One region of the Oceanobacillus sp. M60 genome, then DNA from elsewhere that is predicted to be linked to it. Evidence: predicted binding sites of a transcription regulator. Region 1 holds the regulator's gene; each other region holds the start of a gene.
The links. The regulator NrdR, encoded in region 1, represses ribonucleotide reductase genes. The targets are predictions, from matches to a motif close to AACACNATATATNGTGTT.
Positions count from the first base shown of each region.

Region 2: a site for NrdR is predicted at 2,871-2,888, ahead of ACW0TQ_RS13620 (anaerobic ribonucleoside triphosphate reductase). Genes of this name have one in related genera too.
Region 3: a site for NrdR is predicted at 3,422-3,439, ahead of ACW0TQ_RS07085 (vitamin B12-dependent ribonucleotide reductase). Genes of this name have one in related genera too.

Region 1 is NZ_JBSSNH010000002.1:429,178-439,728, forward strand. Features, by position in the region: gene rplT (50S ribosomal protein L20) at 91-447, opposite strand; gene rpmI (50S ribosomal protein L35) at 487-681, opposite strand; gene infC (translation initiation factor IF-3) at 714-1,220, opposite strand; ribosomal protein L20 leader region at 1,286-1,417, opposite strand; gene thrS (threonine--tRNA ligase) at 1,729-3,663, opposite strand; gene ytxC (sporulation protein YtxC) at 4,016-4,855, opposite strand; gene dnaI (primosomal protein DnaI) at 5,341-6,270, opposite strand; gene ACW0TQ_RS06365 (replication initiation and membrane attachment family protein) at 6,292-7,623, opposite strand; gene nrdR (transcriptional regulator NrdR) at 7,642-8,115, opposite strand; gene ACW0TQ_RS06375 (hypothetical protein) at 8,136-8,519, opposite strand; gene ACW0TQ_RS06380 (methyl-accepting chemotaxis protein) at 8,899-10,551, shown strand, end outside.
Region 2 is NZ_JBSSNH010000005.1:85,024-95,574, reverse strand. Features, by position in the region: gene cobA (uroporphyrinogen-III C-methyltransferase) at 1-1,268, shown strand, start outside; gene ACW0TQ_RS13630 (sirohydrochlorin chelatase) at 1,353-2,129, shown strand; gene ACW0TQ_RS13625 (precorrin-2 dehydrogenase/sirohydrochlorin ferrochelatase family protein) at 2,129-2,743, shown strand; gene ACW0TQ_RS13620 (anaerobic ribonucleoside triphosphate reductase) at 2,937-4,814, shown strand; gene nrdG (anaerobic ribonucleoside-triphosphate reductase activating protein) at 4,811-5,275, shown strand; gene ACW0TQ_RS13610 (cation-translocating P-type ATPase) at 5,663-8,299, shown strand; gene ACW0TQ_RS13605 (polyprenyl synthetase family protein) at 8,526-10,551, shown strand, end outside.
Region 3 is NZ_JBSSNH010000002.1:585,438-595,988, reverse strand. Features, by position in the region: gene gcvPA (aminomethyl-transferring glycine dehydrogenase subunit GcvPA) at 1-1,102, shown strand, start outside; gene gcvPB (aminomethyl-transferring glycine dehydrogenase subunit GcvPB) at 1,095-2,555, shown strand; gene ACW0TQ_RS07090 (rhodanese-like domain-containing protein) at 2,648-3,022, opposite strand; gene ACW0TQ_RS07085 (vitamin B12-dependent ribonucleotide reductase) at 3,499-6,063, shown strand; gene ACW0TQ_RS07080 (GrpB family protein) at 6,158-6,667, shown strand; gene ACW0TQ_RS07075 (ABC transporter permease) at 6,952-7,725, opposite strand; gene ACW0TQ_RS07070 (ABC transporter ATP-binding protein) at 7,712-8,686, opposite strand; gene mntR (transcriptional regulator MntR) at 9,378-9,797, shown strand; gene ACW0TQ_RS07060 (patatin-like phospholipase family protein) at 9,936-10,551, shown strand, end outside.

The sequences.
Region 1 (10,551 bases):
AGTCTCTGTTTCCTGCAACACTGAGCGCCTTGGTTCGAAAGATAAAAAAAGATCGCTATCCAATTTGGATGCGATCTCTCATTCTTCCTATTATTTTAAAGCTTCTTTTGCTTGAGATACTAATTGAGAAAATGCTTGTTCGTCATTAATAGCTAAATCAGATAGCATTTTACGATTAATATCGATACCAGCAAGCTTCAAACCGTGCATTAATTTGCTGTAGCTCATATCGTTTAAACGAGCAGCAGCGTTAATACGAGAAATCCAAAGTTTACGGAAATCACGTTTTTTCTGTCTGCGGTCACGATAAGCATATTGACCTGATTTGATAACCTGTTGTTTTGCTGTTTTAAATAGAGTTCGTTTCGAACCGTAATAACCTTTTGCTAATTTTAAGACGCGTTTACGACGACGACGCGTAACTGTTCCACCTTTAACACGTGGCATAAGAAATCCCTCCTGTATTCAATTACATATCTAAATTTATTATTTTGGCAGCATTTGTTTAATGCGTTGATAGTCCCCAGAAGAAACTAAAGTACTCTTACGTAATTTACGTTTTTGCTTCTGAGATTTGTGTGCAAACATATGGCTAGTGTATGCATGAGATCTTTTTACTTTTCCAGATCCAGTTTTTTTGAAACGTTTTGCTGAACCTTTATGAGTTTTCATTTTAGGCATGATTTTTTCCTCCAGTCATTGCAATAAAAAGCTTATTTTTTTTCATTCAATGGAGCGACCATCATAAACATATTACGGCCTTCCATTTTCGGTTTTGTTTCTACTGTTCCGAGATCCTTCACTTCTTCAGCGAAACGGTCCAGTACTTCTTTCCCTAGTTCTTTATGGGTAATCGCACGACCGCGGAAACGAACCGCAGCTTTAACTTTATCCCCTTTTTCCAAGAACTTACGTGCATTTTTAAGCTTCGTTTCAAAGTCATGGTCACCAATTCCAGGAGTAAAACGCACTTCCTTCACATTAATAACCTTTTGCTTCTTGCGAGCTTCCTTCTCTTTCTTCTGCTGCTCAAAACGATACTTCCCGAAATCCATAATACGACATACCGGTGGTTTTGCGTTTGGAGCAACTAATACTAGATCAAGGTTTCGTTTCTGAGCAATATCTAATGCTTCGTTACGAGATTTTACTCCAAGCTGATCCCCATTTGAATCAATGAGACGAACTTCTCTTGCACGAATTTTTTCGTTAACATTCATATCCTTGCTAATAGCCAGCCACCTCCGAAATTTTGTTACTGATCTATCTGGACAAGTCATTTCAATACATAAAAAAAGTGTCGGTACATACTTGCACCCACACATCTCCTCATTCGTAAACATGAATCGTGATGAACCAGTCAACTATCCTCCAGGGACGTCAAACAGGTGAGAAGCGGGTGCTTCTGCTTGTCGTTAGATCATATCATTAACTTTTATAATATAGCATTTTATCGTTTTTTTGTCAAGGACTGTATCCTTTTGTTTTAAACAACTATTGAATCATAGCACGGTTATTTTGAAGTGTCAATGTTTTTAGCAAAATAGAAGTAAGACGGTTAACGTGGAAATGCTCTCTCACAAGAAAAACCAAGAATACCGCTTGGTCTTTAAAACATCGTTGTCCTCGCCGAAGCGATCTCCGCTTATACTTTCTTATTCCACAAAAAAGCTATTTTCATATTAAATATGAAAATAGCTTTTCCCTTTTAAAAATCATGATTACTGCTTATTTCTTCTGATTAATTTCTTCCTTGATAAAATCAACAAATTGATCAAACGGAAGTGTTTCTGTATCTTGTTCACCGTAACGGCGATAGTTCACACTGTTTGCTTCCAATTCCTTATCTCCCAGAACAAGGGCAAATGGAACTTTTTGTGTCTGTGCTTCACGTATTTTATAGCCCAGCTTCTCATCACGGCTGTCTAATTCAACACGGACACCTTCCTGGCGTAATTTATCCTCCACCTCTTTAGCGAAATCAAGATGCGCCTGCAAAGATACCGGAATGATTTTTGCTTGTACGGGAGCAAGCCAAGTAGGAAAAGCCCCTTTGTACTCTTCAATAAGAAATGCAACAAAGCGTTCCATCGTAGAAACAACACCACGGTGAATAACAACGGGACGATGTTCTTTTCCGTCTTCTCCGATATACGTTAAGTCAAAACGTTCTGGCAAGTGAAAGTCCAATTGCACTGTAGATAATGTTTCATCTTTTCCTAATGCTGTTTTCACCTGCACATCCAGCTTCGGACCATAGAAAGCAGCTTCTCCTTCTGCTTCTACATATTCCAAGTTCATATCTTCCATGGTTTCCTTCAGCATTGCCTGCGCTTTATCCCACATGGCATCATTATCTACATATTTTTCCTTATCTTCTGGGTCACGATAGGAAAGACGGAAATAATAGTCATCGATTCCAAAGTCTTTGTAAACACGCTGAACCAGTTCTACCACGCGGATAAATTCTTCTTTTAACTGATCCGGGCGAGCAAAAATATGCGCATCATTTAATGTCATTGCACGGACACGCTGCAGACCGGCAAGCGCCCCGCTCATCTCATGACGATGCATGGTTCCTAACTCTGCTATACGGACAGGCAGGTTACGGTAGCTCCATAGTTGATTTTTGAAAACCATCATATGATGCGGACAGTTCATTGGACGCAATACAAGCTCTTCATTATCCATTTCCATAGTCGGGAACATATCCTCCTGATAATGGTCCCAATGTCCGCTTGTTTTATACAACTCTACATTACCAAGAACAGGTGTATACACATGGTCATAACCTAAGCGTTCTTCTAAATCAACGATATAACGCTCCACGTTACGACGAATAGTTGCTCCTTTTGGCAGCCATAATGGCAGACCCTGTCCTACTTTTTGCGACACGGTGAAAATACCAAGCTCTTTCCCAAGCTTCCGATGATCTCTTTCTTTACGCTCTTCCAAAATTTGCAGATATTCCTCTAATTGTGATTTTTTCTCAAATTCGGTTCCATAAATACGTTGCAGCTGTTTATTATTACTGTCTCCACGCCAATAAGCGCCAGAAATACTTAATAATTTAAATGCTTTGATTTTACTGGTAGAAGGAACATGCACTCCTCTGCATAAATCAAAGAACTCCCCTTGTTCGTATATGGTTACTGTTTCATCTTCAGGGATTGCATCCAGCAATTCTAATTTTAAGTCATCACCAATTTCTGCAAAGCGGGCTTTTGCTTCATCACGAGATACTTCTACACGAGTTATTTCTAAGTTCTCGTCCACGATCCGTTTCATTTCTTTTTCTATTTTCGGAAGGTCTTCCGGAGTTAAGGTATGCTCCATATCAATATCATAGTAGAAGCCTTCCTCAATCACTGGACCGACACCTAATTGCACATTAGGGTACAAGCGTTTTACAGCTTGCGCTAATAAATGGGCTGTAGAGTGACGTGCTATTTCCAAGCCTTCTTGGTCACGATACGTAATAATTTCAATTTTTCCGCCCTTTGGAAGAGGACGGCGTAAATCTACAGGCTCTCCATCCAATTTAACTGCAAGTGCCTGCTTTTTTAAACCTGAAGAAATAGAAGCAGCAATATCTTCTCCTGTTGTTCCCTCCGGAAAGGCTTTTTCAGCTCCATCTGGAAAAATAATTGTTAAATCAGCCATGTTCATCGAACTCCTTTATCAAATGTAAAAAAACGCTCTATCTCTTTGCGCTATGCAAAGGGACGAGCGTTTTATGCCGTGGTTCCACCCAAATTCCTGAAGATAAACGAATCCTCTTATCCTCAGCTTCATTGATCTTTAACGCAGATAGGACGTTACTGCCTACTTTCAATCGTTTCAGCAGCAATGCTCCGAGGCGGTAATTATTTCTTCACGAAAGGAAGCTTGCAGCCAAATGACTTCCCTCTCTGAGTACGTAATCAGGAAATAATGTTGTCCTCATCTCAGCAGCTTATTTTCAAACTCTATTCGTATTATATTCCTTTCAGGTTTGAAAAGCAAGTCCAATGGATTATTCTCCGCGAGACAGGATAGAAGTTCCTTCCGTTTCAAATTCCACCCTTTCTTGAAAGATATTTGTTATTGTCATGATTTTCGGATCGTCCGGATCATTTCCATACACTTTTATTTTTGCTGGCGACATGGCAATAAGCGGACTTAAATTAAATTCATTTTCATGCAGGCCCAATGCATATAACGGTGCTTGAAACATCCACATACGCAGCATATCTTTAGAAATTACTTCTCCTTTATCATTATAAAAAATAAAATTCTCTCCCTGTTCGATATAAACCAAATCAACACAGGGATCTTTTTTCTCGATATAATGACGGAGCATATCTATAAATGCCTGATGATCCTCTTCCCGTTTAAATTCTTCAATTGCTTTCCCGACACATTCGTGGACAAATTCTAAAAAGGAAGCAAGCCGAAAATGCAATATTGCACTAAAATGAATGCTTTTATGTTCTTTTAAATGACGAAAAAAAATATCCTGCAAAAGCTTTATAGTATTCACATGTTCTCGCAAATACTGATTGTCTGAATCTGTTTCAAACAAAATCCACATAGAAAAATCATAAATACGGTTGATTTCATCCGGATCTGAAAAATAATAATTATCGGTAATCTTACCAATAATGATGTCAGAAAGATGCTCTTCTATAAAAACCTCTGCCATCACGGAGCTTATCACATGGATGAACTCCTTCTCTGCTAAATCACCTTCCAGCCTTAATCTGCTGCTCCAGGCATTTGTTTGTTGATGTACTCTGATCTGCTTTTTATATGGAGTCAACTGATTACGAAAAACCGTTACTTCTTTATCCGATTCAAAATACAGTTCCAACAATACATATCACCCTCATCCACTTACAAACTGTTACAATTATATGGACAAGGTTATATAAAAATGCGTAAACTAGTCAGACTAGCAAATGAAAGTCATGTAGTATAAGAAAAGTTGAAACCAAACCATGTTTGATAACCCTGCCAGTCAGCAAGTTTTCTTTAAAGGAAATGAGCTTGGGGGCTGCGGAAAACGGTGTATATTTCTGGGGTTCAGGATTACCAATGTTGTCAGGTTAGTGCGGCCGCTACGGAAAAACACTACGCTTTCCCATAGGAGTCTACGTGTTTTTCCTCCGCTAGACAGGTTTTATTACTATCTATATCAAATTTAATAAAATTCATTAACCTGACAATATTGTTAGGTTTACTCCCCCATGAAACCCTCTAGCTTTTTACCTACGTTTCCTGTTCATAAAAAAAGATTTCCGTATCTGAGCGGAAATCTTTTTTATGAAGGCAGATTGTGAATCATGTGTGTTCAAATCGTTATTCGTCTCTTCTATTTTTACCGGACATTTTTACCACACTGCTAACCTGCTTAATCCGTTCAATAATCCGGCCGGCTTTCACTTCTTCCACACCGTTTCTGGTGCTTGCCAATTCTTTCTCCAGTTCATTCAAATCAAAATTGGAGGAGAAAAAGACAGGCAATCCTTCCATCATCCGGTATTGCAGTACGGAGCCCAACACTTCATCCCGAAACCAGGCAGATTGCAATTCCGCTCCAATATCATCTAACATTAACACATCCGCTTTCTTAAAGAAATCTATCTTTTCGTTAAATGAATCATCTTTAAAGGAACCTTTTATTTCCCGGACAAACTCTGGCATGTAAATCAAGGTAGTAGAGTAATTTCTCTTTTTCAGCTCATTTGCTATCGCGCCGAGCAAATAGGTTTTTCCAATTCCAAATGATCCATGAAGATACAATCCTTTTTTCGGCAGCCCGCTTTTTGCTTCTTCTAAAAAGCTGATAATCTCACCAATAGCTGAAATTCTTGACTTATCTTGGATCACTTCTGACATTTTTGCTTCTAAAATCTCCTTCGGCATATAAAGGCTCTGAAAAAGCTTCTGTTGTGCTTCCTGTTCCTCAACCTGAATACGTGAATGACATTTTTCATAGCTCAGTCTAATTTCATTTTTATCCATACTTAATACCGGAGAGTAACCCTGCATCAAATTCTGGCACTCTCCGAAAGATGCACAACGGTCACATTGTTTCGATTGTGATTTATATTCATAGAGCCGCATTAAATTCTTTTCAATATCGTGGTCAGTCAGTTCCGGATGGTCACGCAAAAATGCTTTAACAGAGGGATCACTTAGAATTTCATTTTTTATTCTAGTGTAATTGGTTTTGAAGTTCTCATTTTTGTCCATCCATGCTTTTAATTCGGATTGTATCGGTTTCACCTATTATCCCTCCTTTTCATCTCAGCTTTCATTTAAATATTTTTGCAGCTTAGCTTCAATTTCCTGCTGCTCTTGTTCGCTTATATTGCTGTCTGTTGTATTTTTTGATGGTGTCTTTTTCCGGTTATTAAACCAGTCCGGAACAACTTCTTTTTTATAGTTGTTATTATAATTATAATTATTACTTTTCCTTGGTTTACTTTTGGATGATTTATATTTTTCCTGTTCTTGTTTAGCAAAGTTCATGGCATCTTTTGCTGTTTTCAATCCAACTCTTGACCAATGGCCCGCAATGGTTTCCATATACGCTTTAGACAGCTTCATATTGGATTGCAGCAGAACATAATGAATCAGTACATTCATGACAGGAGCTGGCAGCCCCTGTTTAGTCATCACTTCCCGGACTACTTTAATATCCTGCTCCGAAGCATGGTTTCCGTCAGATAAATCCTCCAATAACTGCTTTGGTGATATGTTCTCCAGCTCGTGAATCAGCTGCTCTTCTTTTGTCGCAGGCTGCTTCATAGAAACTTGTGTATCAACAGCTGCCATTTTTTCGTTTAAACGGATAGCCTGTCCATTATTACGGGAGATAAACATATCATGGCAAGCAGATTTAAATTCTTCCTGATTCAGTTGGTTATCTTCATCAAGTGCCCATAAAAGTGCTTTTTCTATTTCTATACTTTCTGCATCATATAATACCTTCATCTGATAAATGAGTTTTTTATTTACAGAATGTAAAACTTTTTCAGCCGGAATAAACCGCTGACGAAGCGACTGTTCTATCCATGAAAAATCCATTAAATCCGTTTCTCTATTTTCTTTTTCATTTTCCATATTCAGAACAGCAGACGAAGAAGGTGTAATCGTATCAAACACTTCATTAAAATCAGCTGTTACCTCTTCCCCATAAGCGATGCTGTCCTTTACATAACGAGCATAAAGCTCATTATATTTCTGTTCTCCTATATGATGTAATAATAGCTGGGACAGCATAGGTTCTCCAAAAAATTGATTGGGGGAATAAGGACGCTGCACACTATAAGTATAATAATCTCTGTTGTCCTCTCTTCGTTTATAGGTCTTTAATAACCCGATAGCTTCCAATTTTATACGTGCACGGTAAATATTATCCAGCGTTAAATTCAAATATGTCATTAATGTATGATGTGTCTGCGCTTTTTGCGCATAATCTACCTCATAAAATAATGTATAGTATAACGAAATTGCCTGAACCCCAATCAACGGCTGATAAAAATGCGTCAATGATGCATTAAAATCAATGAAAGGCTGTTCATCCATAACAACATGGTACCCATCAATAGGAAGGATTTTTCCGATTACATTCATTTCAACCCATCCTTTATTTTATTCTTCCTGTGTTTGTTTATCTGTCTTGATAATTTCTTTCAACTCATCCAAGAAAACAGTTATATCCTTAAATTGACGATAGACAGAAGCAAACCTGACATAAGATACTTCATCCACCTCAGCAAGTCTTTCCATCACCATTTCGCCTACATTATGACTGGAAACCTCTGAGTTCCCTTCATTCCGTAATTTCTTTTCTACATCTAAAGCAATATTTTCTATCGTATCTATCGCCACAGGGCGTTTCTCACAAGCTCTGATAATCCCTCTGGTAAGTTTTTCCCTTGAAAACTCCTGACGCATGCCATCTTTTTTCACAACAATGAGTGGTACTTCTTCAATCCGTTCAAAAGTGGTAAAACGAAATCCGCACTTCTCACATTCCCGGCGTCTGCGTATAGCTGCTCCCTCTTCAATTGGACGAGAATCTAACACTTTCGTATTTTTATTATTGCAGTTAGAACAACGCATTTCGTTCACTCCTTCTTCATTTACCCTTCTATTAATGGTAATTGTTCATTCACATGCTGATACATTCTTTTTATGATTTTATTACTGTAACCAAAATCTATCTGGAGAGGTGTTTCTGTAGTCACTGAAAAGTCAAGCGCTGTATAATACGGCCGGACCATAATGACTGTAGCAATAATGAAAACTTTTTTACCTCGTTTACTGACAGCACTAATCTCCCCATGCTGCTCCGAGCTGGCATGAATCGAAAAGTCAGAGCTTCCATTAAAATACGTCTCTAGTTCCTGAATAACAGTATTCTTACTCGCTTTATAATATCTGGTTTTTAAGCTTGCATCTATATGATGATCACTTGTTTCTGCATGATTACTAAAAAAACGTTTCATTTTATACCCTATTGACATAAACATACACATCCTATATTTATCGCTATAAAAAACTATTCTACAAGCATCTCTTTTCTCTGTAAACAGCATTGCAGCGTATTTATTCTACCGTATCTTCCAATTCTTTTAAACATATAAATACATACATATATGTATATATTATTTTAACATGATTTGTACATTTAAACTACTTTCCCAAAATAGAGTAAACTGCGGATTTAATATAAGCACATTAAAAAGACATTTATAGAACATAAACCCGTTTAAATTTCTTGGTATTATTCTCATGAAATAGTCATAAAGACTTATTACATATTGTTCAACAACAACCGATAAAGTAATTAAGAAAGCCATTATCCATAAAGATGTCATTTTAAAAAAGAAGGAGTATGTTTTAATGAGTGTAGGAAAGAAATTGAATTTATCTTTTACTGTATTAATTGTTTTATTGGCTGTTTCTGTTGGAAGCAGCATCATGAATTTGAAAAACATTGAAAATGATGTAGGGGAGGCAATGGATTCACGCCTGGAGCAGCTTATATTAATTGAAAATATCCGCTATGATGTTGCGATGCAGGCGCTCCATACCCGTTCAATGATTTTAGAACCGGAGGAAGATATCCATAGAGAGAATCTTATAGCTGTCGCTGCAGACCTTGACAACAATTTAGATGAATTACAAGGCTATTTAGCATCTGAGGAAATGAGATCATATTGGGATCAGGCTAATGCCCCGAATAATGATTTCAATGAGGCAATGCCAGATATTATAGCTGATGTGGAAAATGGGAATATCGAAGAGGCGACAGAAATCGTCAATACAACTGTACAGGATATCAATACTGCTATGCTTGATGCAGCTGAAGAAATGGAAATCTATCAAACTGGACAAATGGATAATATCGATAGCGAAATAAGCTCTGCCATTGTTACTGCCCAGGTTATTTCATTCGTTGTTCTGGGTGCAAGTATACTCATTGGTATTGGTTTAATGTTCTATGTTCGCCGTTCTATCACAGCCCCATTAGTAAGTGTCATGGATGTTGCAAGGAAATTTGGTGATGGTGATCTATCTGCAGAGGATATAGCTGTTAAATCTAAAGATGAACTAGGTCAGCTGGCTGCAATTTTCAATGCTTCTAAAAATAATACCCGGGACTTAATTATGCGTATTCAACACAATGCGGAACAGCTGGGTGCATCATCCGAAGAGCTTTCAGCAAGCGCTGAAGAAGCATCTGCAACAACGGAAGAAGTGACGAAGCAGGCTGCGGAGACTGCGGAAACTTCTCAAACTGCAGCACACGCCGCAAATGAAAGCTCCATTGCAATGGGAGAAACCGCTCAGGGTGTTCAGCGAATTGCTGAAGCTGCGCAGTCACTTCATGCTTCTTCCAGCGAAACAAGTGAAGCCGCACAAAATGGAACATTGGTTATCGGGGACGCTCAGCAGCAAATGAATCACATAAATGAATCTGCTTCTTCTGTCAATGATCTTGTGCTGAAACTGGCAAAACAAACCGAAGAAATTGAAAATATTACGAAGGTCATTACTGATATCACAGATCAAACCAATCTATTAGCATTAAATGCAGCGATTGAGGCAGCCCGTGCAGGTGAACAAGGAAAAGGTTTTTCAGTTGTAGCAGATGAAGTACGCAAGCTAGCTGAGCAATCCAAAAAATCAGCCAGCTCTATTAGTCTGTTAACCACAGAAATCAAAAATGATACAGAAAATGTGGAGAAAGCCATGCAAACTGCTTTACCTGCTGTTCAAAAAGGAGTAGAGGTTATTACTGAGGCCGGAACATCTTTTGAAGCGATTGTGACTGCTGTCCAAGGAATGACACACGAAATCCAGGAGGTTTCAGCAACCTCACAGGAGCTTTCAGCAAGCGCAGAACAAGTTTCTGCCTCCGTTACAGAAATTTCAACCGGATCACAGGTCATGTCTGGCAATATTGACACGATTGCCGCTTCAATGGAAGAACAATCTGCAACGATGAATGAAGTTGCCCATGTCGCCACCTCCTTAAGTGAAACTGCTCAA
Region 2 (10,551 bases), on a different contig from region 1:
TATTAGTAAAGCATGGCTTAGAAGGAAAGAATGTTGTGCGTTTGAAAGGCGGCGACCCAAGCGTATTTGGCCGGGTAGGCGAGGAGGCAGCTGCACTGGAACAGGCCGGTGTGCCTTACGAGATTGTTCCAGGGATAACGGCGGGAATCGGAGCTGCTGCTTATGCGGGCGTGCCTGTTACACATCGTGAGCATAGCTTATCCTTTGCTGTTATTACAGGTCATGATAAGTCGCCTTCAGGTGAACCGCTGATTGACTGGCATGCTTTAGCGAACGGGATCGACACCATTGCGTTCTATATGGGATTGGGCAATCTGCCTTACATTTCAGAACAGCTCATCTCATATGGGCGGTCTTCGGATACGCCAGTTTTATTAATTCAATGGGGCACGACCGGAAAACAGAGAACGCTGCAGGGAAATCTTGCAACTATTGTACAGAAAGCAAAAGCGGCACAGTTTAAAAATCCAGCTATCATCTTAGTAGGAGATGTAAGCACACTGAAAAAAGGAGAAAGCTGGTTTGAAAGCAAGCCGCTGTTTAGTCAGCATTTGCTTCTCGGGCGGGCTGGTGAAGAACCGAGTGAAATGGCCCGGCATTTACGGGAGCAGGGAGCAGAGGTTTTTGAATTTCCGCGGATGCAAAAGAAAAAGCATCTGTTGAAAAAAGCCGATATTCCGGCAAATCGGGATCTTCTTTTTTTATCACCGGCAAGTGTGGACATTTTCTTCGAGTCTCTGCAGGCAAATAAAATCGATATTCGAAGGATTCAAGGTGAATTCTATGGAATTTCTAAAAAAACAGTAAAGGCCATAGAATCCTATCATTGTTTTGGAAAAGAAATAGCAGAACGGAGCCCCGACGCTTCCCCGCTGGTAATATTAGGAGACCCGGAAGGCTTCCATCGAAAAGAGCAGCGTTATCCATTCGTATTTGAGCCTGATTTCATTGCTACGCATAGCTTTATTCGTGTGCAGCAGACGGAGCAAACGTTCAGCCGTCTTCAGGAGGAGGAGCGTATCGAAACGATCATTTTTCCTAATGCGCGTTCTGTGAAAACAGTGACGGAAGGGTTTCAAGCTTGTGGAGAAACGCCAGAAAACATTAGTACCTATGCACGCGTGATTTGTTTTGGAGAAAAATCAAAGCAGGCTGCTGTCAAAGCAGGGTATGCTGTTTCGGAGGTATTATCTGAACCGACCGAAGAAGCACTGCAGGAAGTTCTTTTGCAAAAAGAAGCTCCGCTGGCTGCAGCGGCCTTTTCTTAAAATTTTTAAGTTTTACAATTAATATCGTTCATTAAGCAGAAATTTGCTAGACTTGAAAGAGAATGAGAGGAAGGGGAATACAGGATGCAGGCTATTTTATATATCGGGCATGGAAGCCGGGTACAACGGGGGAATGAGGAGCTTCTGGCTTTTGTAGACAGAGCGAAGAAAAAAAATCCGCAGATTCAGATACAGGAAACCTGCTTTATTGAACTTGCTTCACCATCCATCCAAACAGGCATCGATAGCTGTGTCCGGCAGGGAGCAGCACAGATTGCAGTTGTGCCGGTTCTATTGCTTTCAGCTGGGCATGCAAAGCAGGATATCCCAAAAGAAATAGGGCAGGCAGAAAAACGCTATCCAGACGTAACCTTTACCTATGGAAAGGTGATGGGAGTAGATCCGGCAATCATTGATTTACTAAACAAACGCCTGGAAATGGGAGGACTGAAGCAAACCGGTAAACCGCCTGTGTATGAAGAACGCGAACCTGCTTCTGTATTACTTGTCGGGCGGGGCAGCAGTGATCCGGATGCCAATAGCGACCTTGCCAAAATTGCACGCTTATTATGGGAGGCAGCTCCGGTAAATGAAGTAAATACATGTTATCTGGCAGCAACCCGTCCTACATTGGATGAGGGGCTGGAGCAATTGCTTAAAAGTCCTAATTCGGTGGTGTATGTTGTCCCCTATTTGCTATTCTCCGGTGTATTAATGAGGGAGCTGCGCCAGAAATTAGATGAACTGTCTGAACGGACAGATAAACAATTTATTCTTTGTCCGTACTTAGGATTTGATGATCAGCTCGTTACAGTCCTAGTCGATCGAGTCAATACATTGCTGAAAGGAAGAGTCAGCTGATGCACATGCCGCTTTTTTTAGAGGTGAAGAATCAGACCGTCATTGCAGTCGGCGGAGGAGCTGTTGCAGCGAGAAAAATACGTCATTTTTTAGATGCTGGAGCTGCTATCACTATCATTGCGCCGAAGCTTCATCCATTTTTGCAGCAGCTTTATCAAAAAGGAAAAATCAAGTGGCAGGAAAGAGAGGTTCACGAGGGAGAACATTTTAATTGTCTATTTCTTTTATTGATGACAGATAAGAAAGAACTGAATGTGTCCCTTTATGAAAACAAACAGCCGCATCAGCTGGCTTATGTTGCAAATGATGCCATGAAAAGTGATGTATCCTTTCCTGCTGTTCTACAAAGGGGAGCGCTAAGCCTTGCGTTGTCCACCGGCGGTGCGAGTCCAATTTATGCAAAACAGTTAAAAAATAAGCTGGCGGATCAGCTGCCAGCAGAAATAGAAGCTGATCTTATCTTTCTTGATCAGGCAAGAAAAAGAATCCTCACCCTGCCTTTAACACCCGAGCAAAAAAAGCAGATTCTACAGAAAATTACAGAAGAGGAATTCCTGCGGCAGGGTAACCGGCAGCAGCTTCTGGAAGAAATGCTTGAAACGGTTCAAAAATGACTTAAAAAATTCATAATCGGGATAGAGAATGAGAAGAAAAAGTGGTAAAAGTCATAAAATATCCATTTGAACTTCTTTCTAACCTCCTTTACCATAGAACTATATATAGTTCTGCTTTGTTTTCAAACATACTATATATAGTTTTTGAGTGCGTTGAAACGTATTTGCGGAGACGAAGAAGGAGGAATAGAAGATGGCGGAAGTAATGACTGCTCCTGAAAGTACAGAAGCAGATTTAATGCAGGATTTTCAAGAGATTATATCCAGCACCAATCAGGATTTAATACAGGAGAATGCCAATGTGGACGGGAAATCACCATGCGGGCAGATGAACAAGTTTGCTAGTGAAAGTGCAAAACTTTATGCGAAAGAAAAGATGTTGAGCCGAGAAGCGAAGCAGGCAATGGAGGATAATTATATTCATATTCATGATTTAGATTATATGCCCACGGGGACAGCGACCTGCTGCCAAATTCCTTTAGGAAAATTGTTGGAAAAAGGGTTTAACACAGGGCATGGACATATGCGCTCCCCACAAAGCATTCTGAGTGCGATGGCATTAGCGGCAATCGTTTTTCAAAGCAACCAAAATCAGCAGCATGGTGGACAGAGCTTCCAGGCGTTTGATTATGATTTAGCGCCGTTTGTGAAGAAGTCCTATCAAAAGCGGCTGCATAGATTACAGCAATATCAGCTTCCCCTTGCTCCACAGGAATTGGAGAAGTTAGCTTGGGAGGAAACGGACCGGGAATGCTACCAGGCCTGTGAAGCGTTTATTCATAATTTAAACAGCCTCCATTCCAGAAGCGGCGGTCAGGTTCCATTTACGTCAATCAATTATGGAACAGATACAAGCAGAGAAGGAAGACTGATTATAAAAAATCTTCTTTTAGCTACACAGGCTGGTTTAGGAAAAGGGGAGACACCAATTTTTCCGATTCAAATTTTTAAAATGAAAAAAGACGTTAATTTTTATAAAGCGGATCCAAACTATGATTTGTATCAGCTGGCTTTGGAAACAACAGCAAAAAGGCTTTTTCCAAACTTCAGCTTTATCGATGCGCCATTCAACTTCGTTTATTATGAAGAAGGAAATCCGGATTCGGAAGTAGCTTATATGGGCTGCCGTACGCGTATTATGGCTAATCGTCATGGAGAAGAAAATAGTCTCGGGCGCGGCAATATCTCCTTTACCAGTATTAATTTAGTGAAAATAGCGCTGACCTCATCAACCGTCGAGGCATTTATGGCGAAATTAGAGGTCTATACGGAAATGGTCATTCGTCAATTGTATGAACGGTATGTATTTCAGGCATATAAACTTGTGAATAACTTCACTTTTTTGCATGGAGAAGGTGTCTGGACAGGCAGTGACGAATTAAATCCAGAGGATACATTGGAAGAGGTATTGAAGCAGGGGAGTTTAAGTGTTGGTTTTATTGGCCTGGCGGAGTGTTTAAAAGCATTGACAGGCAAGCATCATGGAGAATCAGAACAGGCGCAGGAGCTGGGAGAAGAGATTGTTGCCTTTTTACGGAAGAAATGTGACGAGGCTGCAGAAGACTATGATTTGAATTATTCGCTGATTGCAACACCGGCAGAAGGGCTGAGTGGCCGATTTGTGAAGCAGGATTGCAAGGATTTTGGAAAAAGAGACGGAATTACAGACAGAGATTATTATACAAATTCGTTTCATATTCCTGTGTACTATCCGATTCGAGCTGTGGAGAAAATAAAACGGGAAGCTGTCTATCACCCATATACCAATGCGGGTCATATCACTTATATTGAAGTAGACGGAGATGTCAGCAAAAATATAAAAGCTATCGACACCCTTGTGAAAACCATGGCTGAAAGCGGGATTGGCTATGGCAGTGTAAACCATCCGGTCGACCGCTGTCAAAGCTGCGGCTATACCGGAACGATCGATAACGAGTGTCCAAGCTGTCAAATCGCGGATGAAAGACAATTTGACCGGATTCGCCGTATTACCGGCTATCTGGTAGGAACAATGGATAAATGGAATACAGCAAAAGCATCGGAAGAACGAGACAGAGTGAGGCATGTATGATGGAAACAGCACGGATTTTATCCATTTATCATGATTCAGTCGTTGATGGAGAGGGCTTACGTACGGTTATTTTCTTTGCCGGCTGTCCCCATTACTGCAAGGGATGCCATAATCCAAGGTCCTGGAATATACGGAATGGCAAGGAGATGGATGTGCAGCAGATTGTCGAGGAGGCATGGAATCCATTGACAGATATTACGTTAAGCGGCGGAGATCCATTTTACCAGGCACAGGCTGCAGCAAGTATTGCCAGACAATTGAAGGCGCTTGGGAAAAATATATGGGCGTATACTGGATGGACGATCGAAGAGCTGCGTGAGAACAAAGATCCGCATCAGCTGGAGCTTCTTAACTATGTAGATGTGCTGGTGGACGGACCATTTATATTGGCTGAGCGGGATTTAACCTTATCCTTTCGTGGCAGCCGGAATCAGCGGATTATTGAGATGGGGAATGAGTAGAAGTAACATCGGCAGAAAAACTGACCAGAGACAAGGTCAGTTTTTTTGATGGGCAAAAACTGACTGTTGCAAAGTCTATATTGGCTTTTGGCAGATTAGAGTATATCCAAGCAAGCATAAAAGGAAAAAGAAGTATATAATAGCTTCCATAGCAGCAGGATAAGTTAAATCATTTTTAAAAGATAAATATGAAGATTTTGTAAAGATTCCTTCTTTTCTGCAGTAATAAGGTTTCAATCGAATGAAAAAAGGCAATAGCTCAAGATAAAGAAAAACCTTTCATTGCTGTATTATTTTGAAAATGGGGATGGAATGTGTTGAAGAATGCAAAATAAACAATAAATGCACTCTATAATTGAAAAATGAACAAGCAGGGAGATTTTGAAAATGGAAATGTATCAAAAAAAAGCTGCAGATGTTTTGGAAGAATTAGAGGCTTCCCAACAGGGGCTATCAACCGAAGAAGCAGCATCCAGACTGGATCAATACGGATATAATGAGATAGCGGATAAAGAAAAAGTACCGACGTGGAAGCTTTTTTTAGAGACCTTCAAAGATCCGATGGTTATTGTCCTGTTAGCGGCGGCTGCAGTACAAATATTGATTGGAGAATGGGTAGAATCCATTATTATCTTTTTGGTTCTGCTGATTAACTCGGTAATCAGCGTGGTACAGACGAGAAAAGCGGAAAGCTCGCTGGAGGCATTACGGGATATGTCTGCCCCTGATGCGAATGTGATGCGGGATGGAACCGAAAAAACAATCGCTGCCAAAGAGCTTGTTCCCGGTGATATTGTCTACTTAGAAGCGGGAGACTATATACCTGCGGATGGACGTATGCTGGAAAGCGGCTCTTTACGAGTAAATGAAGGAATGCTTACCGGCGAATCGGAGGCGGTAGAAAAGAACACCGATATCATTGAGGACGAGGCTGCTTTAGGAGACAGACTAAATATGGTGTACAGCAGCTCTTTGGTTGTTTATGGACGGGGAACCTTTGTAGTTACCGGTACAGGAAACCAAACAGAGGTCGGTAAAATTGCCGATATGCTTTCTACTGCAGAGCAGAAAGAAACGCCGTTACAACAGAAATTAAACAGCTTCAGCAAGAAGCTCGGTGTCGGCATTTTGATTTTATGTATTGCTATTTTTGCTGTTCAGGCAGCTCGTATCTGGTTTGGCGACAGTGAGGCAGATACAACCACTGCATTATTAAATGCGCTGATGTTCTCGGTAGCTATCGCAGTTGCTGCTATCCCTGAGGCTTTGCAATCGATTGTTACTATTGTCTTATCTGTCGGCACAAATAAAATGGCAAAGCAGCATGCCATTATTCGTAAGCTGCCAGCTGTAGAGACGCTTGGATCTACACGGATTATTTGTACAGACAAAACAGGGACACTGACCCAAAATAAAATGACCGTTACCGATGATTTTATCCCTTTTCATAAAAATGAACGTTTACCGGAGAATCCGGATGAATGGGATAAGTCCGAGAGATTTCTTGTCTATATTGCAGCCCTTTGTAATGATTCGTATATTAATCAGGAGAACCAAGAGATTGGCGATCCGACGGAGGTTGCTTTAATTCAATTTGCGGATAAACATGCGCACAGTTATCAGGAATTACGAAAAAAATATCCACGGGAAGCAGAACTGCCCTTTGATTCTGACCGCAAGCTGATGTCCACTGTTCACCATATGGACGGGGAACGTCTGTTATTTGCCAAGGGCGGTCCAGATGTAATGTTTCATCGCGCAAGTCATGTGCTGCTCGATGGTGAGGAACAGCCATTGACCGATGATTTGCTGGAGCGGTTTGAAGGAGCCAATGAAGACTTCTCCAACCAGGCTCTGCGCGTATTGGCTTATGGTTATAAACGCTTGCCTGATAATCAGACAGATATTACGTATGAGGATGAGCGGGATTTTGTGTTAGTCGGGCTGACTGCGATGATGGACCCGCCAAGGGAAGCGGTGTACGGATCGATTGAAGAAGCAAAAGCAGCCGGGATCCGGACCATTATGATTACCGGCGATCATAAAACTACTGCCCAGGCAATTGGGCGGGATATCGGCTTAATGGAAAATGATGATATTGCAATCACAGGAAAAGATCTCGATAAGATGTCAGAGGAAGAATTAGAGGACAAAATTGAGCAGATTTCCGTTTACGCCCGCGTATCACCTGAAAATAAAATAAGAATTGTCCGAGCCTGGCAGCAAAGAGGTGCTGTAACAGCCATGACGGGTGACGGAGTGAATGACGCTCCTGCTTTAAAACAGGCGGATATCGGTATTGCGATGGGAAGCGGAACGGATGTATCCAAGGATTCGTCGGCAATGATTCTGACCGATGATAATTTTGTATCTATTGTTAATGCTGTTCAGGTCGGGAGAACCGTATTTGATAATATTAAAAAAGCAATCGGTTATTTATTTGCCGGGAATCTTGGAGCCATCCTCGCGATTCTGTATGCTGTTATCTTCAATCTGCCGAATCCATTTACAGCGTTGCAGCTCTTGTTTATTAATTTAGTCAATGACTCGCTGCCTGCAATTGCGTTAGGTGTGGAAAAATCAGAGGCAGGCGTGATGAAGCGGAAACCGCGTCCGGTTAACGAAGGTATATTTGCCGGCGGTACGCTGCGGACTGTTTTGACAAGAGGGATTTTAATTGCTGCTGCTGTTGTTATTTCTTTCTATATTGGTTTGTCCCATTCCAATGAAATGGGTGTGGCGATGGCATTTACGACGTTGATTATGTCACGTACCCTGCAGACCTTTGCTGCACGTTCGAATACACAGACATCGATTAAAATTGGCTTCTTCTCTAATAAATATGTGATAGGAGCAGTTGTAATCGGGTTTGCTTTATATGGGATAACGCTGCTTCCTTTTGCAAGAGAGGTGTTTAATATACCTGCTTCCTTTGGTTTCCAGGAATGGGGAATTGCAACAGGACTGGCAGCTGCCGCTGTGGTTTGTATGGAAATAGCAAAAAAGATTTTTCATAGAGCATAAACGAAATGAATAGAAATAAGTTAAAGTGTGTATTCAAAAAGTATTTTTTAACGGGCTTTTTGAATAACCTCTTAAAAAAATATGCCGTTTTACTTGGGATTTTTAGGTCAGGTAAACGGCATATTTTTAACAAATGTAAAGATTTTGTTAAGTTTTACTTGCATCATTATTGTGTACGGAACATCGTGGTATACTTAATTACTTAACAAAAAAATGAGGACGGAACATGCAGATGGACAAAGATTATTTTCAGACAAAGCAGGAGCAGGCAAAAGCATATTTTCAAACGCTGCAGGCTCAAATACAAGAAGAGAATTTTGCGTCAGCCTTGATAGAGACGCTTCATCAATATCAACAAGATAAAAAGAAAACATGGGTAAATATAGATCATTGGAAGCAGCAGCCAAGCAAATTATTTATTTCTTATTTAGCGAAATCAGGCCAGCTTGATGCTTATTTGCATCGAAGTATTTCGTACATTTATTTTCGTGACCTGGGAAGGGATATTACCTCTGAAGCAATGCAGAACAGAATAACTGCTGTCACAGAAGGCGTCAAAAATTACTTGAATCAGAAGGAGCAGCGAGTGCCGTTCCATCTGACAGAGCTTTACCAAATGGCACAAAAAGAATCGCTGGAAGAAGTATTCTTCTGGGTGTCGGATAAACTTAAACGTGTCTCCGCGATACTTCCGGATGGTTTGGATAAAAACGAAGCGAAACGAAAAATAATGAAGATTATTGCTGGTGTCGTTATGCATGAATTGGAAGAATTGGATGGAGAACTGTCCAAAGATCGGAGGAGGCAGCTGTTAGATCAGGCTGTTCGTACAGGATATTATTATGGATTGACCTATCCGCTGATTGATGATGTGCTGGATGCGGATATGTTAACGGCATCGGAGAAGAAGACTTTCGCTTATTTTATCCGGCAGACGTTATTCACAGGGGAGGTGCTTCCAGTAAAAGCTGACGATTGGCAGAAGAATCATTGGGAATTCATTTCTGCTGTGCATCAGGAGCTGTCGGAAGCATTTCATTATTTAAAGTCCTGCCAGCCGGAGGAGAATAGACAGCTTTTCCTGGAAAATGCGTATTTATTTTTCGAAGCACAGGAACTGGACAGGCAAAAGCATTTGGATAATGACAGGTATACCAATGAAGACCTGTATACATCTGTTATTTTAAAATCGGCTTCCTCCAGACTGATTATCCGTTCGTTTAAGCCTTTTTCAGAGGTCGAGAACATCGAAGCAAATATGTTTCATTACGGGATGTATAATCAGCTTGCGGATGATTTAACAGATTTAGATGAAGACCTGGCGAATAGGAATGTCACGCCGTATACGTATTTTGTGACGTATCGTGAACAGAATTCTAATTTAATCAATCCCTTTGCCATGTATTGGTCTGTTATTTATTATTTTATTCATAAGCTCTATCCGGGAAAGCCGGAGATAAGAGATGTTATTTTGGACAGGGCAATAAACGGTTTAAAACGGCTAAAGGCAAGATTGGGAAAAGAACGCTATCAGAAATTGATGCAGCAGTTTTCCTTTGATCCGAATTTTGACAAAGCTTTAGAGAAAACAGTACATCGTACGCACAACGTAGCATTCTTTGATAAATGGATCCGTGATCAATTTTTAGATACATTAAAACAAAATCAGCAATTAAAGAACCAGTTTGTATCGAAAATGAAAGAAATCAAAGAACAAGTAGAAGAACAGCTTCCCTTTGAGTCAGCGAAAAATTCATTAGAAGAAGCGGCAAACGACAGCCTGTCAGGCAATGCCAAGCGTTTACGCCCGATGATGACGTGGGTTCTGGCAAAAGAAGGGCTTCGTCTTCCAGACCATTTGGTCCTGCCCTTAGTAAAATCAATAGAATATATGCATACCGCCTCGCTTATTTTTGATGATTTGCCGTCACAGGATAATGCACCCGAAAGAAGAAGCAAGCAGACGCTGCATGAGAAATATAATCATGCGACGGCGGAGCTGACTGGACTTTGGTTAACACAGCGCGCTGTAGAAGAGCAGGCTGTAATCAAACATCAAGAACCTGGCAGGCTGCTGGAGCTTATTGCTTATTCCACCCGGACCACCCAAAACATGTGTCAGGGACAATTTTTGGATCTGCAGGCAAAAGGAAAGCAATTAACGCTGGATGAGCTGAGAGAATTATCGGTTTATAAGACCTCCTTTGGTTTTGAAGCGGCCCTGATGATGCCGATGATTATGGCTGGAGAAT
Region 3 (10,551 bases), 160 kb from region 1:
ACCTTCCATTGTTGATCATGTCATTTCGAAATCTGAATTTTATACAGCATATACACCTTATCAGCCGGAAATTTCCCAGGGAGAATTGCAGGCAATTTTTGAATTTCAGACAATGATCTCTGAACTGACAGCTTTACCAATCGCAAATTCTTCTATGTATGACGGAGGTACGTCTTTAGCAGAAGCAGTAAATCTGAGTGCCGCCCAGACCAAACGTAAGAAAGTGCTGGTATCAGACGCCGTCCACCCTGAATATCAACAGGTTATTCATACGTACGCGAAAGGACAGGAAGTTGAAATAATTCCGATTCCATTACAAAATGGAAAAACAGATCTCGTCCATTTGGAGGAACTTCTGAATGAGGATATTGCGGGTGTTGTCGTCCAATATCCGAATTTTTTCGGGCAGATAGAGCCAATGGAAGCAATCCAAAAGCTGTTAGAAAATCAAAAGAAGACCATGCTGATCGTGTCCAGCAATCCGCTCGCCCTCGGCTATCTGACTCCGCCGGGAGAATTTGGTGCGGACATTGTAACCGGCGACACGCAGGTATTCGGGATTCCAGCCCAATTTGGCGGACCGCATTGCGGATATTTTGCAACAAGTAAAAAATTAATGCGCAAGGTTCCGGGACGTCTGGTCGGTCAGACAAAGGATGAAAATGGAGTCAGAGGCTATGTGCTGACGCTGCAGGCACGGGAACAGCATATTCGACGTGACAAGGCAACTTCCAATATATGCTCCAATCAGGCGCTGAATGCATTAGCAAGCTCTGTTGCGATGAGCTCTATCGGCAAGCATGGGATACGGAAAATGTCCGAAATGAATATGCAAAAAGCCCGTTATGCAAAGAAGAAATTGAAAGAAGAAGGTATTTCGATAGTTTATGATGGCCCATTCTTCAATGAATTTGTCATTCAGTTAAATCAGGACATTACTAAAGTAAATGCTGCATTGCTTGAAAAAGGAATTCTTGGCGGTTTTGATTTGGGAAAAATCGACCCTTCCTATCATGGTCAGATGCTTGTGGCTGTGACAGAAATTCGTACAAAACAAGAGATAGACCAACTTGCAAAAGAATTGAGGGATATGCATGGCTGATAAAAATTTTCCATTATTATTTGAACGCAGTAAAGAAGGGAGAACGAGCTACAGCTTGCCGGAATTGGAAATAGATGCCTTTGATTTAGAGGAAGAATTAGAGGACGTCTATATTCGCAAAGAACCTCCTAAGCTGCCAGAAGTAAGTGAACTGGATATTATTCGTCATTACACTGGGCTGGCATCCCGCAATTATGGGGTAGATTCCGGGTTCTATCCCCTTGGTTCCTGCACGATGAAGTATAATCCGAAAATTAATGAAGACATTGCGCGTCTGGAAGGCTTCAGTCATATTCATCCCTATCAAGATCCAAACACGGTGCAGGGTGCTCTGGAGATGCTCTATGATTTGCAGGAGTCATTAAAAGAAATTACTGGCATGCATGAGGTTTCATTACAGTCAGCTGCCGGTGCGCAGGGAGAGTGGACTGCATTAATGATGATTCGTGCTTTTCATGAGGCCAATGGGGATTATAACCGTACAAAAGTCATTGTACCGGATTCTGCCCATGGAACCAATCCGGCGTCTGCAGCAGTAGCCGGGTTTGAAGCAGTTACCGTGAAATCAAATGAAGAAGGATTAGTGGATCTGGATGATTTGCGGCGGGTTGTCGGGATAGATACAGCAGCCTTGATGCTTACCAACCCGAACACGTTAGGATTATTTGAAAAAGATATTTTAGAAATGGCAGAAATAATACATGATGCCGGCGGTAAGCTTTACTATGACGGCGCTAATTTAAATGCGATTATGGGTTATGTCAGACCGGGAGATATGGGATTTGATGCAGTACATTTAAATCTTCATAAAACGTTCACAGGTCCGCATGGCGGCGGCGGTCCAGGCTCAGGACCGGTAGGAGTCAGCGAAGAGCTGGCAGCATATTTGCCAAAACCATTAATTATTAAGGAAAAGGACTCGTTTCGCTTTGATTATGACAGACCGCAGTCTATCGGCCGGATAAAACCGTTCTATGGGAATTTTGGTATTAACCTGCGTGCGTATACGTATATTCGTACGATGGGAGCAGAGGGCCTGAAAAAGGTCAGCGAATATGCCGTACTCAATGCGAATTATATGATGCGTCAGTTAGAAAAAGTATTTCAACTGCCTTATCCGCAGCATTGTAAGCATGAATTTGTACTGTCGGGGAGCATTCAGAAAAAACTTGGCGTCCGCACATTAGATATGGCGAAAAGGCTGCTGGATTTTGATATTCATCCACCTACCATTTATTTTCCGTTGAATGTGGAAGAAGGCATGATGATTGAGCCTACTGAAACAGAATCGAAAGAAACGCTCGATTCCTTTATTGATATCATGACCCGTATAGCAAAAGAAGCAGAAGAAGACCCGGAAACTGTACAGGAGGCACCACATCATACAATTGTGAAGCGGATGGATGAAGCAACCGCTGCACGTAAACCAATCCTGCGGTACGAAGAATCGTAAACCATCATAAAAGCTGATTCAGAGGTTATGCTCTGAATCAGCTTTTATTTTTAGCCCAATTAACAGCTTTCACAAAATGGAAAACAAAGGCTTTATTTTTTCATTTTAATCTTTCCAGTCCATTTTTTAAATCCGCCTTTAAGCTGATAAATTTCTTCAAATCCTTTTTTATGCAGGAGCTGCGCAGCTCTTGCGGAACGGCTGCTGTTTTGACAATACAGGTAGACCGGCTTGTCCTTTCTCAATTCCACAAGTCTTTGCTTCATTTGCGTTACCGGGATATTACGCGCTCCGAGAATATGACCTTTATCAAATTCCTGCGGCTCACGTACATCGATCAATTGTGCTTTGCGGTAGCCTTCTACAAATTGATCTTCTGTCAGTACATTTAAATAAGTGCGTTGTCTATAGTAGCGAAAAATAGTAATCGCAAGCAGAACAACTAAAGCAATGAGTAAAAATGTCATTTTGTTTCCCCCGTCTATCTTTATATTCTACACTCTTATTATATGGGCAGCGTTTTTATTTTTCAAAGTTTTTATTTTGCAGACGGAAAATCATCTGAAAGTAAGGGTTAACACCAGAATCTATGGTTGGAAAATATAGTTAAATGAGATAAAAGCAACTCGCTGGCGTAGTGTATTTCCGTAGCAGTCGCTGGCAGCAAATTTATATCTACTATGTTACTCATAGATTTTGATGAAGAGCTAAAAATAATAATCAACTTTCAGGCTGCAGATATTATGTTTAGAAAAAAGGGGTGTTTCTAGTACGCTTTAAGGGAATAAAAAAAGTAATCAGCGCTTGTATGAAAGGTACTTGCTTTTCTGATAATTAACTATATATTGTGTCAGAATAATGAATTGGATACTATATATTGTTTTGTGAAGAAGAGTTATGATAAACTAATAAGTAATCAATTGCAAGACAAGGAGCGATAACATTGACTATCCATTTAGAGTCATTAAGGCAGGTTAATATCGGGGCGCTTAATGAAGATATAAAAAAATTTGAAGCAGTGCATCCAATTACCAAAGAAATGCATATCACCCATCAAGGCGTGTCGAGATTGGTCATGCTGGATCGGTATGCATATAAAGATACAGAGAAAAAAACATTAAAAAAAGGTGATTTTGTTGTCTTGACCGTAAAAGCAGACCCTAAATTTCCCGCTCGGGGTCTAGGATTTATTATAGATATTAATTGGGAAGAAAACAAGGCGGAAGTAGCTGTCGAATCCGATTATGTCGGGGTTTTGGATAAGGAAGAAGAACGGGAAAGCGGGATGATCACGCGTTCACTCGATGTTATCGAAAAACCGTTGGAAATTTATTATGAACAAATTGCCAAAAGAAATGCGACCGGTCTTTCAGAAGTAGAAGAAACCGAAGAAAGAAAGGCCAAATCATTTGATGCCTTTTATAACCAATTGGCTTCTATGAATTTTATCCCGGCGGGCCGTGTGCTATATGGAGCAGGCGCTGAAACCGATGTAACTTATTTTAACTGTTATGTGATGCCTTTTGTAAAAGATTCGCGCGAAGGTATTTCCGATCATCGTAAACAGGTAATGGAGATTATGTCACGCGGCGGCGGTGTCGGCACGAACGGTTCCACATTAAGACCGCGAAATACACTGGCCAGAGGGGTCAACGGAAAATCTTCAGGAAGTGTCTCCTGGCTGGACGATATCGCCAAATTGACGAATCTGGTTGAACAGGGCGGTTCCAGACGCGGTGCACAGATGATTATGCTCGTTGATTCTCATCCGGATATTGTGGAATTTATTATCTCAAAAATGCAGAATCCGCGTATTTTACGCTATTTAATAGAAAATACAGAAGATGAGCAGATGAAGCAGCTGGCAAATGAGAAGTTAAAATTCACCCCGCTGACAGAAACAGAATTTGATTTGTACCAGGGAATTGTCAATTATAAAGCCATCCCCGGCCAAGGCGGGTTCACAGATGCTGCCATGAAGCAGGCAACGGATTTATTGCGTGATGGCGGAACGTATTCCGTCCATAATTCGGATTTCCTGGCAGGTGCAAATATTTCTGTCTGTATTACAAAGGAATTTATGGAAGCCGTGGAAAAAGACGATTACTATGAGCTGCGCTTTCCAGATGTAGAAAATTATACACTGGAAGAAATGAAAGCCTATAATGAACAATGGTATGAGGTAGGCGATGTCCGTAAATGGGAAGAAATGGGCTATGGCGTTCGGGTTTACCGGAAAGTGAAAGCAAAAGAACTGTGGAACTTGATTAATATTTGTGCAACATACTCTGCAGAACCGGGCATTTTCTTTATAGATAATGCCAATGAAATGACAAATGCAAAAGCGTATGGTCAGCAGGTTGTTGCGACAAACCCTTGCGGTGAGCAGCCGCTTGCTCCGTTTTCTGTTTGTAATTTGGCTGCCGTCAACCTTGCTGAAATGGCAGATAAAGATACCAAAAAGGTAAATGTAGAAAAATTAAAAGATACTGTAGAAACTGGCGTGCGGATGCAGGATAATGTAATTAACGCAACGCCATATTTCTTAGAAGAAAATAGAAAACAGGCTTTAGGAGAAAGACGTGTCGGCTTAGGCGTGATGGGACTGCATGATTTATTGATTTATTGTGAAACAGCTTATGGCTCAGAAGAAGGAAATAAGCTGATTGACCAAGTGTTTGAAATCATGGCAGCTACTGCTTACCGCACTTCAATCGAGTTGGCGAAAGAAAAAGGAAGCTTTCCTTTCCTGGTGGGTGAAACAGAGGAAGAAACAAAAACGCTCCGTGAACGTTTCATCCAAACGGGATATATGCAAAAAATGCCTGCAGACATTCGGGAAGGCGTATTAGAGCATGGTATCCGCAACTCGCATCTGCTGACTGTTGCTCCAACTGGAAGTACAGGCACGATGGTCGGAGTAAGCACAGGACTGGAACCATACTTCTCCTTTTCTTACTACAGAAGCGGACGATTAGGTAAATTTATCGAAGTAAAAGCGGATATTGTGGAAGAATATTTAAATGAACATCCAGAAGCAGCGGATAAAGAGCTGCCGGAGTGGTTTGTAACCGCAATGGACTTAAGTCCGGAAGCGCATGCGGATACACAATGTGTGATTCAGCGCTGGGTGGACAGCTCGATTTCCAAAACAGTAAATGCACCAAAAGGATATACCGTTGATCAGGTAGAAAGTGTTTACCGCCGTCTGTATAAGGGCGGTGCCAAAGGCGGTACGGTCTATGTGGACGGAAGCAGAGATTCGCAGGTCTTAACCTTAAAAGCAGAGGATAACCAAGTAGGGGAGCAGACAGAATTATTCCCGGATGAGAAAGAAGATAAAAAAATTGTTCTTATGGACACCATTCAGGAATTAGATAAAACAAATGTAACAATCGGATCTGAGGTAGGAGATACCTGTCCAGTCTGCCGAGAAGGCAGTGTAGAAGATATCGGCGGATGTAATACGTGTACCAGCTGTGGTGCTCAATTGAAATGTGGATTGTAAGACATAAAGAGTGGTTCTGTTTATAAACAGAACCCTCTTTTTTGGTATATAATACAGTTTGATATATAAAATCTATGTACAGGGAGAGGTTTATTTGAAAATCCGTCTGTCTGAATACAACGAAAAATGGATTGAAATGTTTGAAAATGAGGTGCGACTTTTAAGTGGAGTGTTTGGAAGTGAAATAATAAAATTTGAACATTTCGGAAGCACCGCAGTCAAAGGAATGAAGGCAAAGCCTGTTATTGATATGATATGCATTGTTAAAGATATCAATAAAATGGATGCTTTCAATGATCAGATGCGTCTGCCGCGATACGATGTTGCTGGAGAGTGGGGAATAAAAAATAGACGATTATTCCGAAAGAGCGGGGAAAACAGAACACATCATATTCATGTTTACCAATATAATAATCCCGAAGTTGAGAGACACCTAGTATTCCGAGATTATTTAAGGAACCACCCTATTGAAGCAGAGAGATATAGTAATTTGAAAGAAGAACTGGCCATAAAATACGATGATACTACTTTTTACAGTAAAGCAAAAAGAACATTTGTAGAGCGGGTAGAACAGCGGGCATTAAATTGGTTTAGGAATAAGTAAATGCGCATAAATTAATCAAGGAGTTGTAGGGTCATTGATTGCCCATTGCTTCTGTCTGTCCTATCAGCTTTATTGCATATTTAATCGGAATAAAGGTGAAAAAGGAAATAAAGTCTATTTCGCCTGCAGCTGATTATTCTTCCATAACCATCTCTTTCATCGTTAATACGCTTAAAAATAAGCTGAAAATAAATCGGAATATTTAAAAAATAATTATGAAAGTTAGTAATCATCCTGCTGATTATAAAATCAGACAGGATGCTTCATCAAGATTTAAACCTATATCAATACTGCCCCAACAATCCCTTTTTCATCGCCATGCGTTCACAGTATTTAAAAAAGAGCAGACCAGCGATAAAATAGACGAGAGCATTTAAAAATAAAATTAACAGCGGCAGCCAGCCGATATCCATCAAAGTCTGTCCGTCGATCATGATATCTCTGACTAAATCAACGCCAATAACAAAAGGCAGAAAATACATAAGAGGGGATGCAGCAAGCGGAATAAAGGTCAGCCCAGCCAATAAAAATTGCAATATCTGCAGGAAGGCTTGAATTTGTTTATAAATAATGGCCAGCCCGCCGACCATTAATCCGACGCCATACATTCCGAAAACAGTTAATACAAAGACAGGGAAAATAGATACAATATCAATATTAAGCCATTGTCCTGCTGTCAGCATGGTAATAACCAGTAAAATAGAAATAATGATTCCGTAAATAATTGTACTGGCAATCAGCCTTGTGCTTAAAATACGCCAGATCCCCATCGGTGACATCGACAATTGTTCAAGCGTTCCGCGAATGGCTTCATTTACAATTTCGAAACCAAACATTTGAATGACGCTAAGTGCCAAAAACCAGAAGATATAGTTAACAATCACAAATTGAATATTCGCATCCTGTGTTGATGGATCCCCAAAAAAGTGTATTACTCCAAATAAACCTAAAAAGATAAAATAAAAGGTTAAAACAAGGGCAAGAGTATTTGGTAAATAACGCTTCAGTTCCAAGTATTCCTTTCGCAGGTTTGCTCGAAATAGATTAATCCACAGCATGTTGAAAGTCTCCTTCAATAATTTTTAAAAATACTTCATCAAACCGAATCGATTTTCGGTCAATCGAATCAATTGGTGTACGGTTCAATTGTAATACTTGAAAAATCTGATAAATATCCTCGCTTTTCTCAAGCTGTACAGTAAGATAGCTGAATAGTTCGTCCTCTACATAATCATTTGCCGGAAAACGGGCGGAAATGGCTTTTTGCTGATCTGGTGACAAAGCTTCATTTAAAGTCAGTCTGTAGGAGCGTACTTCAAACAGTTTTATCAGTTCATCGACGCGCTGATCGATAACGACAGTTCCCTGATTAATAATAACGGTGCGATCACAAATATCCTGAATCACTTCCATGTCATGAGAGCTGATGATAACGGTACGCTGATAATTTTGAACAATGGATTTCAGGATTTCTCTAACCTCCAATCCGGTTTGCACATCTAAACCAAGCGTCGGTTCATCTAAGAGCATGACTTCCGTATTAGCAAGCATCGCTACAGCTATTGCTAATTTTTGCTGCATCCCGCGGGAAAGCCGGTTTACCAACTCATTCTCTTTTTCCTTCAAACGGAATATTTGCAGCAGTTCATCGATCTCTTCTTTAACTTCCTTTCTTGACCTTCCTCTGTTTCCGGCAAAATACTCCAAGTTCTCTCTCACCGTAAGCCGCCAATATAAATTACGGTTGCCCTCCAGCACGGCGCTGATATGATGTAACGATTCTAAGCGTTTCGCGGTATTAGGTACTCCTTTTATCTTTATTTCGCCGCTGTCCGGGTATAACAAACCGCATATTAATTTGATCGTAGTCGTTTTTCCGGCTCCGTTAGGACCAAGCAGACCAAGAATCTCTCCTTTATAAACATTAAAATCAACGTCTTTGACCGCTTGAACAATTTCTTTTGATTTTCTTTTCCGGTAGCTTTTATTTAACTGGCTGATCTCAATTATCTTTTCCACGTTATCCCTCCTCTTTCTGAAATAATTGTAGCAATTAGCAAAAATCCGAACAACAATCCATCGAAGGAAATAACCTCCGTCTTTAGACGTATCTGAAGGAATATATGCTAATTTGTTCAAGAATAAGAATGTTAATAAAAAAGCTGAAAATAGCCGTTCAAACGGGTTTCATGGGGGAAATAATCTTAGGCCACAGAAATACACTTCGCCTTCCGTTGGGCCTGAGCTCATTTTCTTTAAAGAAGACTTAGCGATAAGCGCAGACAGAGCTATAGTTGGGACTGGAATTGCGGTTACTTGCCCATCCAAAAGCGTCGCTAGAATTTGGATTATTTCTTTGTAAAAAAGCTAATAAAACATAATTCTTCTTTGATGGGAGCGAAAGGAAGCCGATTTCTGCGGGAAAAGCAACAGGTGAAGACCCCGCGGAAAGCGACTTCCCGGAGCGGACATCTCCTTGGCAAGAAAACGGATGTTTTAAAGAACAAGTGAAGTCCTGTTTTTTTCTTATTGCCTGCTGCAAAGGATGCAAGCGGAAGTGAATATACAAATAAAGGATAATAACTTGAGTTTTATAAGGAAATCAGCTATTATTAAATTAGAAAAAAAGTTTCCTTTGATAAAAAAAATTAACGTTCTTATTGAAGGTGTTCACGTTTCTCTGTGGCAAAACATAGAAAGGAGCTTTTTTATGCCTACACCGAGCATGGAAGACTATATTGAAATTATTTATAATTTAATTGAAGCAAAGGGCTATGCCAGGGTTTCATCGATTGCAGAAGCATTAGAAGTGCACCCGTCCTCTGTGACAAAGATGGTCCAGAAATTGGACAAGGATAATTATTTAGATTATGAAAAATACCGCGGTTTTGTACTGACATCGAAGGGGAAGAAAATCGGTGAACGGCTTGTCTTCAGACATGATCTGTTAGAAAATTTTCTGGAGTTAATCGGAGTGGACGAAGAACATATATATAATGATGTAGAAGGTATAGAGCATCATCTCAGCTGGAATTCGATTGACAGGATAGCAGATGTGGTTGCTTATTTTAAAGAAGATGAACAGCGGAGAAAAGATCTGCAAAAAATAAATGAAGTTAATAAAACGTAACCGGTTATTCTCAGGAATGACTGGTTTTTTTGATGCGGTTTAACTGGTCATTTCTTCATCTTCAGGTGCGAAAAAGCATAATAAACAAGCTGATAGACGTATAAATCAATAAGCACCTATAAGGGATGGAGCGATGTCATGAAAATTGATGCTGTATTTTCTGGCGGGGGAGTGAAGGGGTTTGCATATGTCGGCGTGTTGGAAGCCTGGGAGGAGAAAAATTTGCAGGTGGAGCGTGCAGCTGGAACTTCTGCAGGAGCTATTATAGCCGGGCTTTTGGCAGCAGGTTATCATTCTAAGGATATTAAAGAATTAATGAAAACATTGGATGTTCAGAGTTTAGCTGATCCGCCGCTGTTATCCAAATTATTGCCGGCTACAAAGTGGTTATTTCTGTATTTTCAATTAGGATTATATAAAGGGGAGAAGCTGGAAGCATGGCTGGGAGATGCATTATCCAAGCGGAATATATATCGGTTTGGCGATTTAAAACCAGGTGTGTTAAAGGTAGTTGTCAGTGATTTATCGCTTGGTAAATTGGTTGTAATCCCAGATGATTTAGAAAGAGTTTATGGCATTCGTCCAGATACGTTTTCGGTAGCCGCCGCTATTCGGATGAGCGCCGGGTTTCCTTATTTTTTTATGCCGAAATCCATACAGGGTAAAAATAAGCAAAAAAGCATTATCGTAGATGGGGGATTGCTTAGCAATTTTCCATTGTGGATTTTTTCAGAAGCAGAAGAGAAGCAGGTAC